2 regions of the Rhizobium sp. OAE497 genome follow, and region 2 is predicted to be linked to the other one. Evidence: predicted binding sites of a transcription regulator. Region 2 holds the regulator's gene; the other holds the start of a gene.
What was found. The regulator HrcA, encoded in region 2, represses chaperone genes, less so after heat shock. The targets are predictions, from matches to a motif close to GTTAGCACTCNCNNNNNGNGAGTGCTAAC.
Positions count from the first base shown of each region.

Region 1 (7,180 bases), on a different contig from region 2:
CCAGTGATGACCCAATCGTCATCTGATCTTCAGACGCAAGCGGGCTTGAAAGGCCATCGCCGTATCGCGGCGCCTGAGGCTGGCGCGGCTGGATCATGACAATGCGCCCCCGGGATGTGTCCCGCAGGTTTCGGCGCAACGCGATCGCAGACGATACCGTTACCTGCCGGCAGCAAACACAACATGTTCCGACCATCTCGGAGACACCTGGCTGGCGCAATTCCGCGCCAGCTCTTTCGTTGCAATCCTTTAACGCTCTCACCGTGGCCCGCCTGTCGCGACACGTGGCGATCTGGGCGTCGCAATGAGGGAATGAACGCTCTCTCAACGGCTTGACGTGTTTCGTGGCTGACTGCACCTCAGGATCCGTCCTGGCGGTCAAGTTCCTTGAGCGCTGACTGGATCTCGTCGATCGATACTGGTTCAGGCGTTCCGGGCAAGTGCCGGAGAGCCGGTTTCGAAACCACCGCGTAGAGATCTGAGGCCCAGGCCGCCAGGATGGTGCGCCTGTCATCGAGCGAAAGCGAGTGGGATCTTACGACATCCATCGGACGGGCGAGTTGCATGCCCTGCATCAATACCGCCGGTCCCATCGACACGACATTGTCGACTGCCTGCTGCAAGACTGTGTTCATCACGGCAACACCTCACTGAACATGCGGATCGCGATCGCCGCGCCTGCGCAATGCTGCAATCGCCGAGGCTTCGGGCGCCATCAGATCATGTTTCTCCGCAAATGCCGTGAACAGACCACGGGCGGTCTCGGCCTCGATCTCACCGCGAAGGACCGCTTGACACGCCTTCAGAGCAACGGAGTGAGCCGTATCTCTGAACGAGGCGGGCCACTCAGCAAGGTAGCGGTAAGCATCCATCGCGCCGCGTATTTCGGCGGGAAAGCCCAAGCCGACCAAGATCGTGATCGGCTGTCTAAACATATCGGGTTTCATTGTTCGTCTCCTTCCAAACCCTTTGCGTTGAGAGGCGCCACCGCGGTGGCGCCTGCTTTCCAAGCGGGCTTGATCACGCCGCCTTCTGCCCTTCGATCTGAGGGCGGCCGCGTGTGTTCGACGCAGGTGAACTCTCGATTGCAATCTTGCGCGGTTTCAGCGCCTCCGGGATTTCTCGAACAAGATCAATCGACAATAGACCATTGCTCAAATCGGCGCCGTCCACCCTGACATGGTCAGCAAGCTCGAAACGATGCTCAAAGGATCGGCCGGAGATCCCGCGATGAAGGTAGGCTTCGCCAGAGCCTTCCTGCTTCTTGCCAGTCACCGTCAGGAGATTTGACTGGAAGGTGATATCGAGATCGCCGTCTGCAAAGCCGGCAACCGCAATCGAGATACGGTAGCTGTCATCGCCGGTCTTGACGATATCATAAGGTGGCCAATCGCTCGTCGAGCGGGCGCGCTGGGCGTTTTCAAGAAGATCGAAAAGCCGGTCAAAGCCGACGGTCGATCGGAACAACGGTGCGTAGTCGTAAGATGTTGCCATAGCCATATCCTCCTTGAAGCAACATGGGTACGGGAGCGCTCTAAGTGGCGCCCCTAGCAAGGCCAGCTCCGTTCCAGCAGCTGGCGCCAAACGATTTGGTTTCAAGATTTGCGGTTTCAAGACCGGCAAAAAAGAAAATTTGCGATTTAAGGTTCCGCATGAGATTGGCTCTTCCCGGAATGCCCACCATCGGCAATTTATAGTTTCTGTGCGTGCGTCCCTGCGCCGCTGATGTGTCCGTCACGACCAATGCTAGAGAGCGTTGCGGCACTTAAGAGGGCCTTGTGCGGATTGTTTTAAAGGATGGTAGCGTCGAGCGAGCCTTGCGCCGCATTGGCAAAACATCGACCTCATCGTTGCCCTGGCGTACGAGCCGCTCTTCACGCTGCTCGATGTGCGAGGGAAGCCAGGGCGCGTCAAGATGGCAGGCTTTGAGGCGTCACTGCGCATTCACCGCGGTGCCGATGGTCTCTGAACTGCCCACAAGAACCGAGGTTTGCCAGCAGGGACGCGCATTCCATACAGGATTTCAGGACGACCAAAGCCAAGCAACGACCGATCGCTAGCGGGCCCGGCAGTTGGGTCGCACACGAGCTAGAATGAGCAGCAAAGCTCTTTCAGGGTCAGTTTAGCTTGAACTCGCCATCAACGCGCCGCCATTCGTTTGGCCCGACCAGCCTCTGATGGCTGTAACGGACCGAATGCAGCGCTCCATCGAGCGATGCCTCCCAGAAATGAAGGAACCTGCGCATCACCGGAAAGTCGGGAGCCTGATCATAGTCTTGCCAGACGTAGGTCTGCAGGACGGACACAAAGTCGGGGATACGATAGAGGATGTGTGCGGTGGTTAGCCCGTAACCATTGAGCTGGCGGTCCAGATCCGATGAAAACTGCATAGCGAAGCTCCATTTTTCTGCGTGATCATGGTGGCGCAAAACGGCGCTGCGATCAACGCACCTCACCCATAATCCATATTTTATCGTTAGATTTCATTTTGTTAGCAGCCACGTGGGGTGAGTGCTAATTTTTTGTCGCCACCTACTTGAAATCAAAAAATCTCGAAAATAAATTTTTCGCGCGAACGCTCGGGTTGAGGTTCGCACCCGCCCTGACTGTCATCCGGTCCGGTCCGGGTTCAACGTCATTATTTTTGCTCAATGGAGGAAAACATGTCGTTCCGACCGCTTCATGATCGCATTCTCGTGCGCCGCATCGAGAGCCAGGAAAAAACCAAAGGCGGCATCATCATACCCGATACCGCCAAGGAAAAACCCCAAGAGGGCGAGGTTGTTGCCGTCGGCGGCGGCGCGCGCAATGACGCGGGCGAGATTCAGGCGCTCGACGTCAAGGCGGGTGATCGCATCCTGTTTGGCAAATGGTCGGGTACCGAGATCAAGATCAACGGCGAAGACCTGCTGATCATGAAGGAAAGCGACGTTCTTGGCGTTATCGAGGCCGAGGTCGAACAGAAGAAAGCCGCCTGACCGCTGGCTGTCAGGCGAACGATATCAGTCAAAAAGCTGCCTATTGAAGGAGTGAAGACATGGCTGCGAAAGAAGTCAAATTCAATACCGATGCCCGTGAGCGCATGTTGCGTGGGGTCGATATTCTTGCCAACGCCGTCAAGGTGACGCTCGGCCCTAAAGGTCGCAATGTGGTTATCGACAAGTCCTACGGCGCCCCGCGCATTACCAAGGACGGCGTTTCGGTGGCCAAGGAAATCGAGCTCGAAGACAAGTTCGAGAACATGGGCGCACAGATGTTGCGCGAGGTGGCGTCGAAGACCAATGATCTGGCCGGCGACGGCACGACCACAGCAACAGTGCTTGCGCAGGCAATCGTCAAGGAAGGCGCCAAGGCTGTGGCGTCGGGTTTGAACCCGATGGATCTCAAGCGCGGCATCGATCTTGCCGTCGACGCCGTGGTCAAGGAGCTAAAGGTCAACGCCCGCAAAATCACCAGCAATTCCGAAATCGCTCAGGTCGGCACCATTTCTGCAAACGGCGACGCCGAGATCGGCCAGTACCTCGCCGAGGCGATGGAGAAAGTCGGCAATGAGGGCGTCATTACCGTCGAGGAGGCCAAGACCGCCGAGACCGAGCTCGAAGTGGTCGAAGGCATGCAGTTCGATCGCGGTTACCTCAGCCCGTATTTCGTCACCAATCAGGACAAGATGCGCGTCGAGCTGGAGGATCCCTATATCCTCATCCATGAGAAGAAGCTCTCGAATCTACAGGCTCTCCTGCCAGTCCTGGAAGCGGTCGTTCAGTCCGGCAAACCGTTGCTGATCATTGCCGAAGACGTCGAAGGCGAGGCACTTGCGACACTCGTCGTCAACAAGCTGCGTGGCGGGCTCAAAATTGCTGCCGTCAAGGCGCCAGGCTTTGGCGATCGCCGCAAGGCGATGCTTGAAGACATTGCCATCCTCACAGGCGGCACTGTCATTTCCGAAGACCTCGGCATCAAGCTTGAAAACGTCACGCTCGACATGCTCGGCCGAGCCAAGAAGGTCGCGATCGAGAAGGAAAACACGACCATCATCGATGGCGTCGGCTCGAAGTCCGAGATCGATGGCCGCGTCGCCCAGATCCGCGCGCAGATCGAGGAGACGACATCCGATTATGACCGCGAAAAGCTGCAGGAGCGCCTGGCAAAACTCGCGGGTGGCGTCGCTGTCATCCGTGTCGGAGGCTCGACGGAGGTCGAGGTGAAGGAAAAGAAGGACCGAGTGGACGATGCCTTACATGCAACGCGCGCGGCGGTCGAGGAAGGCATTCTGCCCGGCGGCGGCGTTGCGCTGCTGCGCGCGGCAAAGGCGCTTGAGGGTCTGCCCACGGCCAACGACGATCAGCGGGTCGGGATTGACATCGTTCGCCGGGCGATCGAGGCCCCCGTACGGCAGATAGCCGAAAACGCCGGTGCCGAAGGCTCGATCGTGGTCGGCAAGCTGCGTGAAAAGAACGAGCCGTCGTTCGGTTGGAACGCTCAAACCGGCGATTATGGCGACCTTTACGCGCAAGGTGTCATCGACCCCGCCAAGGTTGTTCGCACCGCACTCCAGGATGCGGCTTCGGTTGCAGGACTTCTGGTAACAACAGAAGCGATGATCGCTGAAAAGCCCAGAAAGGAAGCCGCGCCTGCTCTGCCCGCCGGTGGCGGCATGGATTTCTAGTCTCCAAAGGCCAGCCCGCCCCTTCCCAGGGGCGGGTACTAGCGAGCGGTTGTCATGATAGAACCGATTTCAAGAGACGATGCACGTCTATGCGCCGGGGTGGTCAGGGAGGTCGTCCGTGCAAAGGGCATCGCAAATGACCCGGGTGCCGTTGCAAAGCTAACGGTTGCCGTCGCCCGACTTTTCAACAAAGGGCTTCGCGAGCGCGATCAGCTCATGGCTGCGGCCATGGAAGCAGACCAAGCTGTATAGGGCAAAGCTCCGAGCCGGCAGCGCTAGCCGCCGGCTCGGGCATTGGTGGTACCGCCTATCCGGATCGATCCCGAACGGGTTTACATCATGACCATATCCCCGAACCGGAAATCGGCGCGCTTCCTCCTCGTCAGATACGCCGGCGCGGACCAATGTGGATGCCGCTCCGCGCAAAAGCGATAGCCGGCTGGCTTCTGCGACCGAGACGAGCGCCGCAGCGTTTTCGCCAATATGGTGGGTCGCCGAGTTCCTGAAACGCTCTATACCCTTGTCGATCAGCAGTCGATGTAAGCCGAAAGCGCTTCCGGTGATCCGTCCGGAAAGGCTTCCCTCAGGTGATCGAGGAACGCTGAGACGCGCGCGCTAAGCAGTCGTCTCGAAGGATAAAGAGCCCAAAGCCTGATATCCGATCCTTGCACATCGCCCCATAACGAGAGCCTCCCAGCGGCAATATCGCCGCTTACCAGCGAAATCGGCAGGCGGGCAGCACCCACGCCCATTCGCACAGCATCGCGCACATTCAACAAAGACGTCAGTCCAAGGATCGGCTCCGCACCTATCGTAAATGCCGAACCGTTGCGGTTCACGTGCCAAGTATCAGGCGGCCCCGGCGGGCCGCGCACGACCACAGGCACGTTGGTGCCTTCCGGTGGCACTTGCAGCGACAACGGCGCGACGATGACAAGCCGGTCGCGAAGGAAGGCCCTGCCGACGAGGGCGTTGTCCGCGTCCGGGTTTACCCGAATGACCAGATCATAGCCCTCCTCAACCATGTCCACTGCCCGGTCTTCGGTCGTGACGTCGAGCCGCACATCGGGATATTGCAGCGCAAAACTCGATGCCAGCTTTCCCATCGCCGTCTGGGAAAACAGCAACGGAGCGCTGATCCGCAGCCTCCCGCGCGGTCGCTCGCCCCCAGCTGCAATTGCCGACGCCGTCTCGTCCAATTCCATGAGAAGTGCCCCGGCACGGTGGTGCAGTGCCCTCCCCTCCTCCGTGAGCTTCAGCGCCCTTGCACCACGTTCAACAAGGCGCAGTCCGAGGCTGGCTTCGAGGTCGCTGACGCGTCGCGAGAGCGTTGCTTTGGGGCGTCCGGTCGCGCGCGCTGCGCGACCAAAACCGCCATGCCTGGCAACAAGAACGAAATCGGCAAGCCCGAGAAGATCCATCAGCTGTTCCACCTGCGAGACATTTGGTCCAAAATTCCCGTCTAGTGGGCCATCAGTGATCCATTCATATTCGGGTTGTCAACAACGCAAGGAGAACTTCCATGACAATCCTCGTAATCGGTGCAACGGGTCGCGTCGGTCGGCATGTCGTCAATCAGCTCGTGGCTCGCAAAGCCACCGTCAGGGTTCTCACCCGTGACGCGTCAAAGGCCGACTTTCCAATGGAGGTCGAAGTCGCAGAAGGCGAGATTCTCGACCTCGACGCTCTTCGCAACGCTTTTAAGGGCGTGCGAACGTTGTTCCTCCTGAACGCGGTCACCGGCGACGAATTCACCCAGGCGATCATCACACTGAACATCGCCAGAGAAGCCGGTGTCGAACGCGTCGTCTATTTGTCGGTCTTCGACGCGCATCGCGCCGTGAATGTCCCGCACTTCGCGGTGAAGGCCGGCGCCGAGCAAATGTTGAAAGAGATGGGTTTCAGCGCGACGATCCTGCGCCCAAGCTACTTCATCGACAATGAGATCATGATCAAGGACGTTGTCATCAACCACAGCGTCTATCCAATGCCGATCGGGTCAAAGGGCGTTGCGATGGTCGACGCGCGCGATATCGCCGAGGTGGCAGCCATCGAACTCATCCGTCGCGACCTGGCAACCGGCAAGCTTCCACTGGTGACGATCAATCTGGTCGGACCGGACACGCTCACCGGCCAAAGTGTTGCCGATATCTGGTCCGACGTTCTCGGCCGGCCTATCGTCTACGGCGGCGACGACCCGAGCGGCTTCGAGCAGACCATGGCCACATTCATGCCGAAATGGACCGCCTATGAAATGCGGCTTATGGCCGAACGCTACGTGAGCCACGGCATGATCCCTGAACAAGGTGACGTGGAGCGGCTGGTAACGATGCTCGGGCGACCGCTGCACGGCTATCGTGAGACGGCAACATCGCTGGCAGCCATGCATTGAGAGCTGATTGGGGGTCGGCCTGTCGAAATGCAGCTTTTGAAGTAGCTGCATTTCGCCTGCTGGAGCGCAGCCGCAGTGACGCTCCGAACGACTGCCCGCAACCGCTGGCGCCTCAAGGCTCA
Region 1 covers NZ_JBEPOA010000003.1:742,498-749,677, reverse strand. Annotated here, with positions in the region: gene ABIE40_RS30305 (hypothetical protein) at 360-635, opposite strand; gene ABIE40_RS30300 (DUF982 domain-containing protein) at 648-947, opposite strand; gene ABIE40_RS30295 (Hsp20 family protein) at 1,021-1,494, opposite strand; partial or broken gene ABIE40_RS31115 (hypothetical protein) at 1,794-1,981, opposite strand; gene ABIE40_RS30290 (usg protein) at 2,118-2,390, opposite strand; gene groES (co-chaperone GroES) at 2,664-2,978, shown strand; gene groL (chaperonin GroEL) at 3,038-4,666, shown strand; gene ABIE40_RS30275 (LysR family transcriptional regulator) at 5,194-6,087, opposite strand; gene ABIE40_RS30270 (SDR family oxidoreductase) at 6,189-7,058, shown strand.
Region 1: a site for HrcA is predicted at 2,491-2,519, ahead of groES (co-chaperone GroES). Genes of this name have one in related genera too.

Region 2 (7,180 bases):
CACCGGCCGCGTGTTGCTGGCGGCGATTGCGCTCAATCTGATCGTCCGGGTGATGGGCCATGCCATGCCGCGCGACGGCAAGAGCTGGGTCGCCTTCTTCGGCATGGGCGTCCTGAACAACATGATCCCCTTCTGCCTGATCGTCTGGGGCCAGACGCATATCGCCAGCGGCCTCGCCTCGATCCTCAATGCCACGACGCCGCTGTTCGCGGTCGTCGTCGCCCATCTGCTGACCGCGGATGAGAAGATGACCGCCAACAGGCTGATCGGCGTCGTCGTCGGCTTTGCTGGTGTCGCCTATATGATCGGCTTCGATGCCCTGCACGATCTCGGCTCGAATGTGCTGGCGCAGCTTGCGGTGCTGGGAGCGGCGATTTCCTATTCCTTCGCCGGGATCTGGGGCCGCCGCTTCCGCGCCATGGGTATGCCGCCGCTGTTGCCGGCCGCGGGCCAGGTCACGGCGTCAACCATTCTGATGATTCCGATTGCGCTGATCGCCGACCAGCCCTGGACGCTTCCCATGCCCGGCATGGAAACCTGGCTCGCTCTCGCCGGTCTCGCCATCCTGTCGACGGCGGTCGCCTACGTGCTGTTCTTCCGCATTCTGGCAACGGCAGGCGCGACCAATCTGATGCTCGTTACCTTCCTGATCCCGGTCAGCGCCATCCTGCTCGGCGCGCTGGTGCTCGGCGAGCAGCTGCAGACCAAGCATCTGATCGGCATGGCAATGATCGCCATCGGCCTTGCGGCTATCGATGGGCGGCTGATGTCGATCGGGCGGAAGCGGGCGGTCTGAAGCTCAGCACGCGAGATCGGCAACGACGGAATCAAGGATCAGCATGCCCGCAGGCGTGCAGCGCAGCCTCGAATTGCCGATCCGCTCGATGAAGCCGTGTTCCAGTAAAAACTCTTCGCGTGCCGGATCGGGATCGCGGCCGGAAAGCTGCTGCCAGCGGGCGAGATCGACGCCTTCCTTGAGCCTCAAGCCCATCAGCAGCAGTTCGTCCGACTGCTCCTCGTAGCCGAGCCGTTCCTCGTCGAGAATACCGTGCCCGTCGCGCTCGACCATCTCGAGCCAGGCTTCTGGCTTGCGCTCGGTCGCCGTCGCGATCTTCTCCGGACCGCGGCTGAGGCGGCCATGGGCGCCGGGGCCGATGCCTGCATAGTCGCCATAGCGCCAGTAGGTCAGGTTATGACGGCTCTCGGCGCCCGGACGGGCATGGTTCGAAACTTCGTAGGCGGGCATGCCTTCGCGCGCCGTGATCTCCTGCGTCGCCTCGTAGAGAGCCGCAGACTGGTCACCATCCGGAACGATCAGTTTGCCGGCCTTGTGAAGGCCGAAGAAGGGCGTGCCTTCCTCGATCGTCAACTGGTAGAGCGACAGGTGATCGACGGCGTAGGAGATGGCCTGCTTCAGCTCACGCTCCCACTCGTCCACGGTCTGGTCGGGACGCGCATAGATGAGATCGAAGGACATGCGCGGAAAGATGTCGCGGGCAAGCTTGATCGCCTTCAGCGCATCCGCAACGTCGTGCAGGCGGCCAAGGAATTTCAGATCGCGATCGTTCAGCGCCTGGACGCCGAGCGAGACGCGATTGACGCCGGCCACCCGGTAGCCGCGGAAGCGCTCGGCCTCGACGCTGGAGGGATTGGCCTCCATGGTGATTTCGATGCCGGCAGGCACGTGCCATTCCTTGGCAATGCCGTTCAGGATCGCATCGACAGTCTCCGGCTTCATCAGCGACGGCGTGCCGCCGCCGAGGAAGACGCTGGTGACGGTCTTCGGTCCGCTCAACTGACGGATCGTCGCCATCTCCTTCAGGAAGGCCGCAACATAGCGCTCCTGATCGACAGGCTGGTGCCGGACATGGCTGTTGAAGTCACAATAGGGGCATTTCGCGGCGCAGAAGGGCCAGTGCACATAGACGCCGAAACCGGGCTCCCCCGTATCCGGCAGAAGCTTGGCATCACGCAGCGAAGTCAGGTTGTTCAAATCATCCACTGGCGGATCTTACGCTTCCAGGCAGGCTTCGACAAAGACTTTGAAGGCGCGCGCACGATGCGACAGCGCCTGCTCGTCGCCGGGCTTCCAGCCGTGTTTCTGTTCGGCGCTCATCTCGCCGAATGTGGTCTCATAGCCCTGCGGCTGGAATACCGGGTCATAGCCGAAACCCTGCGTGCCGCGCGGCGGCCAGACGACCGTGCCTTCCACTTCGCCGCGGAAGAGCTCCGTATGACCATCGGGCCAGGCCAGGCAGAGAACGCTGACGAAGCGGGCCGTGCGCTGCTCGGGTTTGGCGGCTCCAGCCTTTTCAAGGGCCTTCTCGACCTTCTCCATCGCCATCGCAAAGTCGCGCGTGCCATCGGCGGTCTCGGCCCAGTTGGCCGTATAGACGCCGGGATCGCCACCGAGCGCATCGATCACCAGACCGGAATCGTCAGAGAGTGCCGGCATGTTGGCGGCGCTCGCAGAGGCAAGCGCCTTGATCCTGGCGTTTTCTTCGAAGGTCGTGCCGGTTTCATCCGGTTCGATGAAATTGAGCTCGGCGGCCGACTTGGCGGTGAAGCCGAGAGGGCCGATCAGGTCCTGGATTTCGCGGATCTTGCCGGCATTATGGCTGGCGACAACGATCGTCTTGGTATCGAGTTTGCGCATTCTGTTTTCCTATTCGATGCCCCAGATCCGGGCTTCGGCGCATTCCAGGCTGTTGCCGGCAGGGTCGCGGAAGTAGATCGAGCGGCCGCCATTCGGCCAGTGAACTTCGGATTCGATGGCGATGCCGGCGGCCTGCAGCTTGGCAGCCATGGCGTCGATATTCGCAGCCGAGACCCGGAAGCAGGCATGCCCGGCTCCCTCGGTACCATGCGGCGGAACCTGCAGGGAATCGGCTGCCGGTGGCTTTACCGTCTCGTCCGGATTGAAGATCAGCAGCACGCCCGGGCCGCAGCGAAAGAAGACATGCCGGTTGGCCGCACGCGTAATCTTCGCAAGGCCGAGAACACCTTCATAGAAAGCCTCGGCTTTATCGAGATCCTTTGCGTAGAGCGCCGTTTCCAGCATGCCTTCCAGCATGTCGTTCACCCGGCGATCGCCTGCTTCTGCAGGTCCACGAGTTCGGCGATACCGTTCTTGGCAAGGCCCATCAGCGATGCGAATTCGGCTTCGGAGAAGGGCGTGCCTTCAGCCGTTCCCTGGATCTCGACGATGCCGCCGGCGCCGGTCATGACGAAGTTGGCGTCGGTCTCGGCCGAGGAATCTTCCAGGTAGTCGAGATCGATGACCGGCTGGTTTGCGAAGATACCGCAGGAGATCGCGGCGACATGGTCCTTGAGGACGCGGTCGACCTTGATCATGTTGCGGCTTTCCATCCACTTCAGGCAGTCGTAGAGCGCGATCCAGCCGCCGGTGATCGAGGCCGTGCGCGTGCCGCCATCCGCCTGGATGACGTCGCAGTCGATGGTGATCTGGCGCTCGCCGAGTGCGGTCAGATCGACGACGGCGCGCAACGAGCGGCCGATCAAGCGCTGGATTTCCTGCGTGCGTCCGCCCTGCTTGCCGGCAGCCGCCTCACGCTTCATGCGCTCGCCGGTGGCGCGTGGCAGCATGCCGTACTCGGCGGTGACCCAGCCCTTGCCGGTGTTGCGCAGCCACGGCGGCGTCTTTTCTTCCAGGCTCGCGGTGCAGAGCACATGCGTGTCGCCAAACTTCACGAGACAGGAGCCCTCGGCGTGCTTGGAAAAGTTGCGCTCGAAGCTGACCTTGCGCATCTGGTCGGTTTTTCTGCCTGACGGCCGCATTCTCTGTCTCCTGCTGCATGAGGCCTCGTGGCCGCGGCGGCGGCAGGGCGTAGTCATGCGTGTTTCTGATGCTGCCCCGCTTCTACGATTGGCTGCGGCCATTTGCAAATTCCCTTTTGCCACGCCCGCGAGATTGACTATATTTTCCGGAGTTTCATCAGCGTGGGTGTTTTAGGATTCATGGCCTTCAGGTCGTCGCCGGTTTCGGATGCCATTGCTGCGCTGGACGAGCGTTCCAAGGAAATCTTCCGCAGGATCGTCGAGGGCTATCTCGAGAATGGCGAACCGCTCGGCTCGCGCAATCTGTCGCGCATCCTGCCGATGTCGCTTTCCCCGGCTTCCGTCCGCAATGTCATGAGCGATCTCGAAGAGCTCGGCCTCATCTATTCGCCGCATGTCAGCGCCGGGCGCCTGCCGACCCAGGTGGGCCTGCGGTTTTTCGTCGACGCCTTCATGCAGGTCGGTGATCTCTCTGCCGAGGACCGCGCCAGCATCGATCGCCAGGTGCGCGCCGAAAGCCGCGACAACCCGGTGGAATCGATGATGAACGAGGCGAGCCGGATGCTCTCGGGCATTTCGCGCGGCGCAGGGCTTGTCATTACCGCCAAGAGCGATCCCATCCTCAAGCATGTCGAGTTCATCCGCCTCGAGCCGACCAAGGCTCTGGCGGTGCTGGTCGGCGAGCATGATCAGGTCGAAAACCGCATCATCGAGCTACCGGCTGGCGTGACCTCCTCGCAGCTGACGGAAGCTGCGAACTTCCTGAATGCCCATATGACTGGCCAGACTTTGCCGGAATTGCGCAAGCAACTCGACAAGCTGAAGATCGATGTTCGCCATGAACTCGATGCTCTCTCGCAGGACCTCGTCGAGCGCGGCATCGCCGTCTGGTCCGGCAGCCCTGACGAGGGCAAGCCGGCGCAGCTCATCATCCGTGGCCGGGCAAACCTGCTGGAAGGACTCGCCGGTGCCGACGATCTCGATCGCCTGCGCATGCTTTTCGACGATCTCGAGAAGAAGGACAGCCTTATCGAGCTCCTGAACCTCGCCGAGAGCGGACCGGGCGTGCGCATCTTCATCGGCTCGGAAAACAAGCTCTTCTCGCTTTCCGGCTCCTCGCTCATCGTTGCGCCGTACCGCGATGACGACGACCGGATCGTCGGCGCGGTCGGTGTCATCGGCCCGACGCGGCTCAACTATTCGCGCATCGTGCCGATGGTCGATTACACCGCGCAGCTGATTTCCCGCCTTTCGCGCGGTGGCGCCCTCTGAAAAGCCCGATTTTCCGCTTCTTTGTCACGCAGACTTGATTTTTTGCGGTCAAAGCTCGATATCGGGCGCATCCGAAAGAACCCTTTACCCGGAGACCGTCATGACTGACGAAACGACGAAAAACGGACCTGAGGCTGCCGCGGCCGACGCTGCTGCGGACGCAGCCGCAAACGTCGAGAATGAAGCGGCCGCTGAGGCATCGTCCCAGCCGGATCCGATGGAACTCGTGAAGGCCGAAAATGCCGAGCTGCGGGACCGCTACCTGCGTCTCGCCGCGGAGATGGACAACCTGCGCCGTCGCACCGAGCGTGATGTGAAGGACGCCAAGTCCTACTCGGTCGCCTCCTTCGCGCGCGACATGCTGGCTGTATCCGACAACCTGCGCCGCGCGCTGGACTCGATCCCGGCCGAAGCCAAGGCTGCGGGCGAAGCCGGCCTGACGACGCTGATCGAAGGCGTCGAGATGACCGAGCGCTCCATGCTCTCGACGCTCGAGCGCCATGGCGTTCGCCAGCTCGATCCCGTCGGCCAGAAGTTCGACCCGAATTTCCATCAGGCGATGTTCGAAATTCCGAACACGGAAGTCCCGAACAACACCGTCGTCCAGGTGGTGCAGGCAGGCTTCACGATCGGCGAGCGCGTTCTGCGCCCGGCCATGGTCGGTGTCGCCAAGGGCGGTCCGAAGCCCGAGGCGGAAGCTGCCAATTCCTATCTGGATCAGAAGGACGCATAATGAAAAGGGCCGCTGAGAAGCGGCCCTTTTCTTTTCCGGTCTGCCGCCGCTCAGATGCGGGCGAAGCGCTCGATCAGAAGATCGAAGAAACCGTCGGCATCGACGAAGCGCATCACCTGGGCATTGCGCTCGCGGTCGGTCACATGCCACCAGTCGACGACGGTCATGCCGACCGTCAGCTCCGACTTCACCTCGATCTCGACATTGCACTCGCGGCCCTTGAATAGCTCCGGCTTCAGGAGATAGGCGACAACCGTCGGGTCGTGCAGCGGGCCGCCGTCGGAACCGTATTTCTCGATGTCGAAGCGCTCGAAGAATTCCAGCATCTCGACCATTGCCTGGGCGGGCGCCGTGCCGAGGTCGGCCATGCGCTTGACGCGGTCCTTGCGGGTCAGCAGCTGATGGGTCACGTCGAGCGGCATCATCACGATCGGCACACCCGAACGGAAGACGATGTCGGCCGCTTCAGGGTCGACATAGATGTTGAATTCGGCAGCCGGCGTGATGTTGCCGCCTTCGAAGAAGCCACCGCCCATCATCACCAGTTCGCGGACGCGTGCGACGATATCTGGCGCCTTCTGGAAGGCGAGGCCGATGTTGGTCAGCGGCCCGAGCGTGCAGAGCGTCACGCTGCCTTCAGGCTCGCGGCGCAGCGTCTCGATGATGAAGTCGACGGAATGCTGCGGCTGCAGCGGCATGGTCGGCTTGGCCAGCGTCGGGCCGTCGAGGCCGGTTTTGCCATGCACATGCTCGGCGGTGACCAGCTTGCGGGCGATCGGCTTGTCTGCGCCGGCAAAGACCTTGATGTCAGTGCGCTTGCAGAGCTCGCAGATGATGCGCGCGTTGCGGCTGGTGTAGGACAGCGGCACGTTGCCAGCGACCGTGGTGATACCGAGCACTTCGAGCTCTTCCGGGCTGCCGAAGGCGAGCATGATCGCTGCGGCATCGTCCTGGCCGGGATCGGTATCGATGATGATCTTTCTGGGGTTTGCCATGTACGTCGGGTCCCTCCTCAGGTGCACGTCGTTTTGGCAGGCACCATTTGTTTATGATTGCGTCGCAAATCGGCGCAGCCCTCGCGGGTGACGATTTGATGAGAGCCTCCATGCGCTTTGTCAAGCAAGGACGAAGCCGGCGTTTACCCTAAAATTTCCGGGTCCTTGCCCGGCGGCCGCAAAACCTTGCGCGACCGCGCGCCAATTCCCATATTAGCAAGGCCCGGATGCTAGCTTAGGTCCGGAAAGGTCGCTTGCATCAAGGACTTGAAAACATGAGCCGTATCACTCCCTTCGCCAGCCCGCTGCTCCTGGGCTTCGACGCCATGGAAAAGACGCTTGAGCGGATTTCCAAGGCGAGCGACGGTTATCCTCCCTACAA
Region 2 covers NZ_JBEPOA010000001.1:320,954-328,133, forward strand. Annotated here, with positions in the region: gene ABIE40_RS01620 (DMT family transporter) at 1-796, shown strand, start outside; gene hemW (radical SAM family heme chaperone HemW) at 800-2,002, opposite strand; gene rdgB (RdgB/HAM1 family non-canonical purine NTP pyrophosphatase) at 2,012-2,656, opposite strand; gene ABIE40_RS01635 (VOC family protein) at 2,666-3,082, opposite strand; gene rph (ribonuclease PH) at 3,079-3,798, opposite strand; gene hrcA (heat-inducible transcriptional repressor HrcA) at 3,979-5,070, shown strand; gene grpE (nucleotide exchange factor GrpE) at 5,171-5,803, shown strand; gene ABIE40_RS01655 (nucleoside hydrolase) at 5,854-6,798, opposite strand; gene ABIE40_RS01660 (Hsp20 family protein) at 7,074-7,180, shown strand, end outside.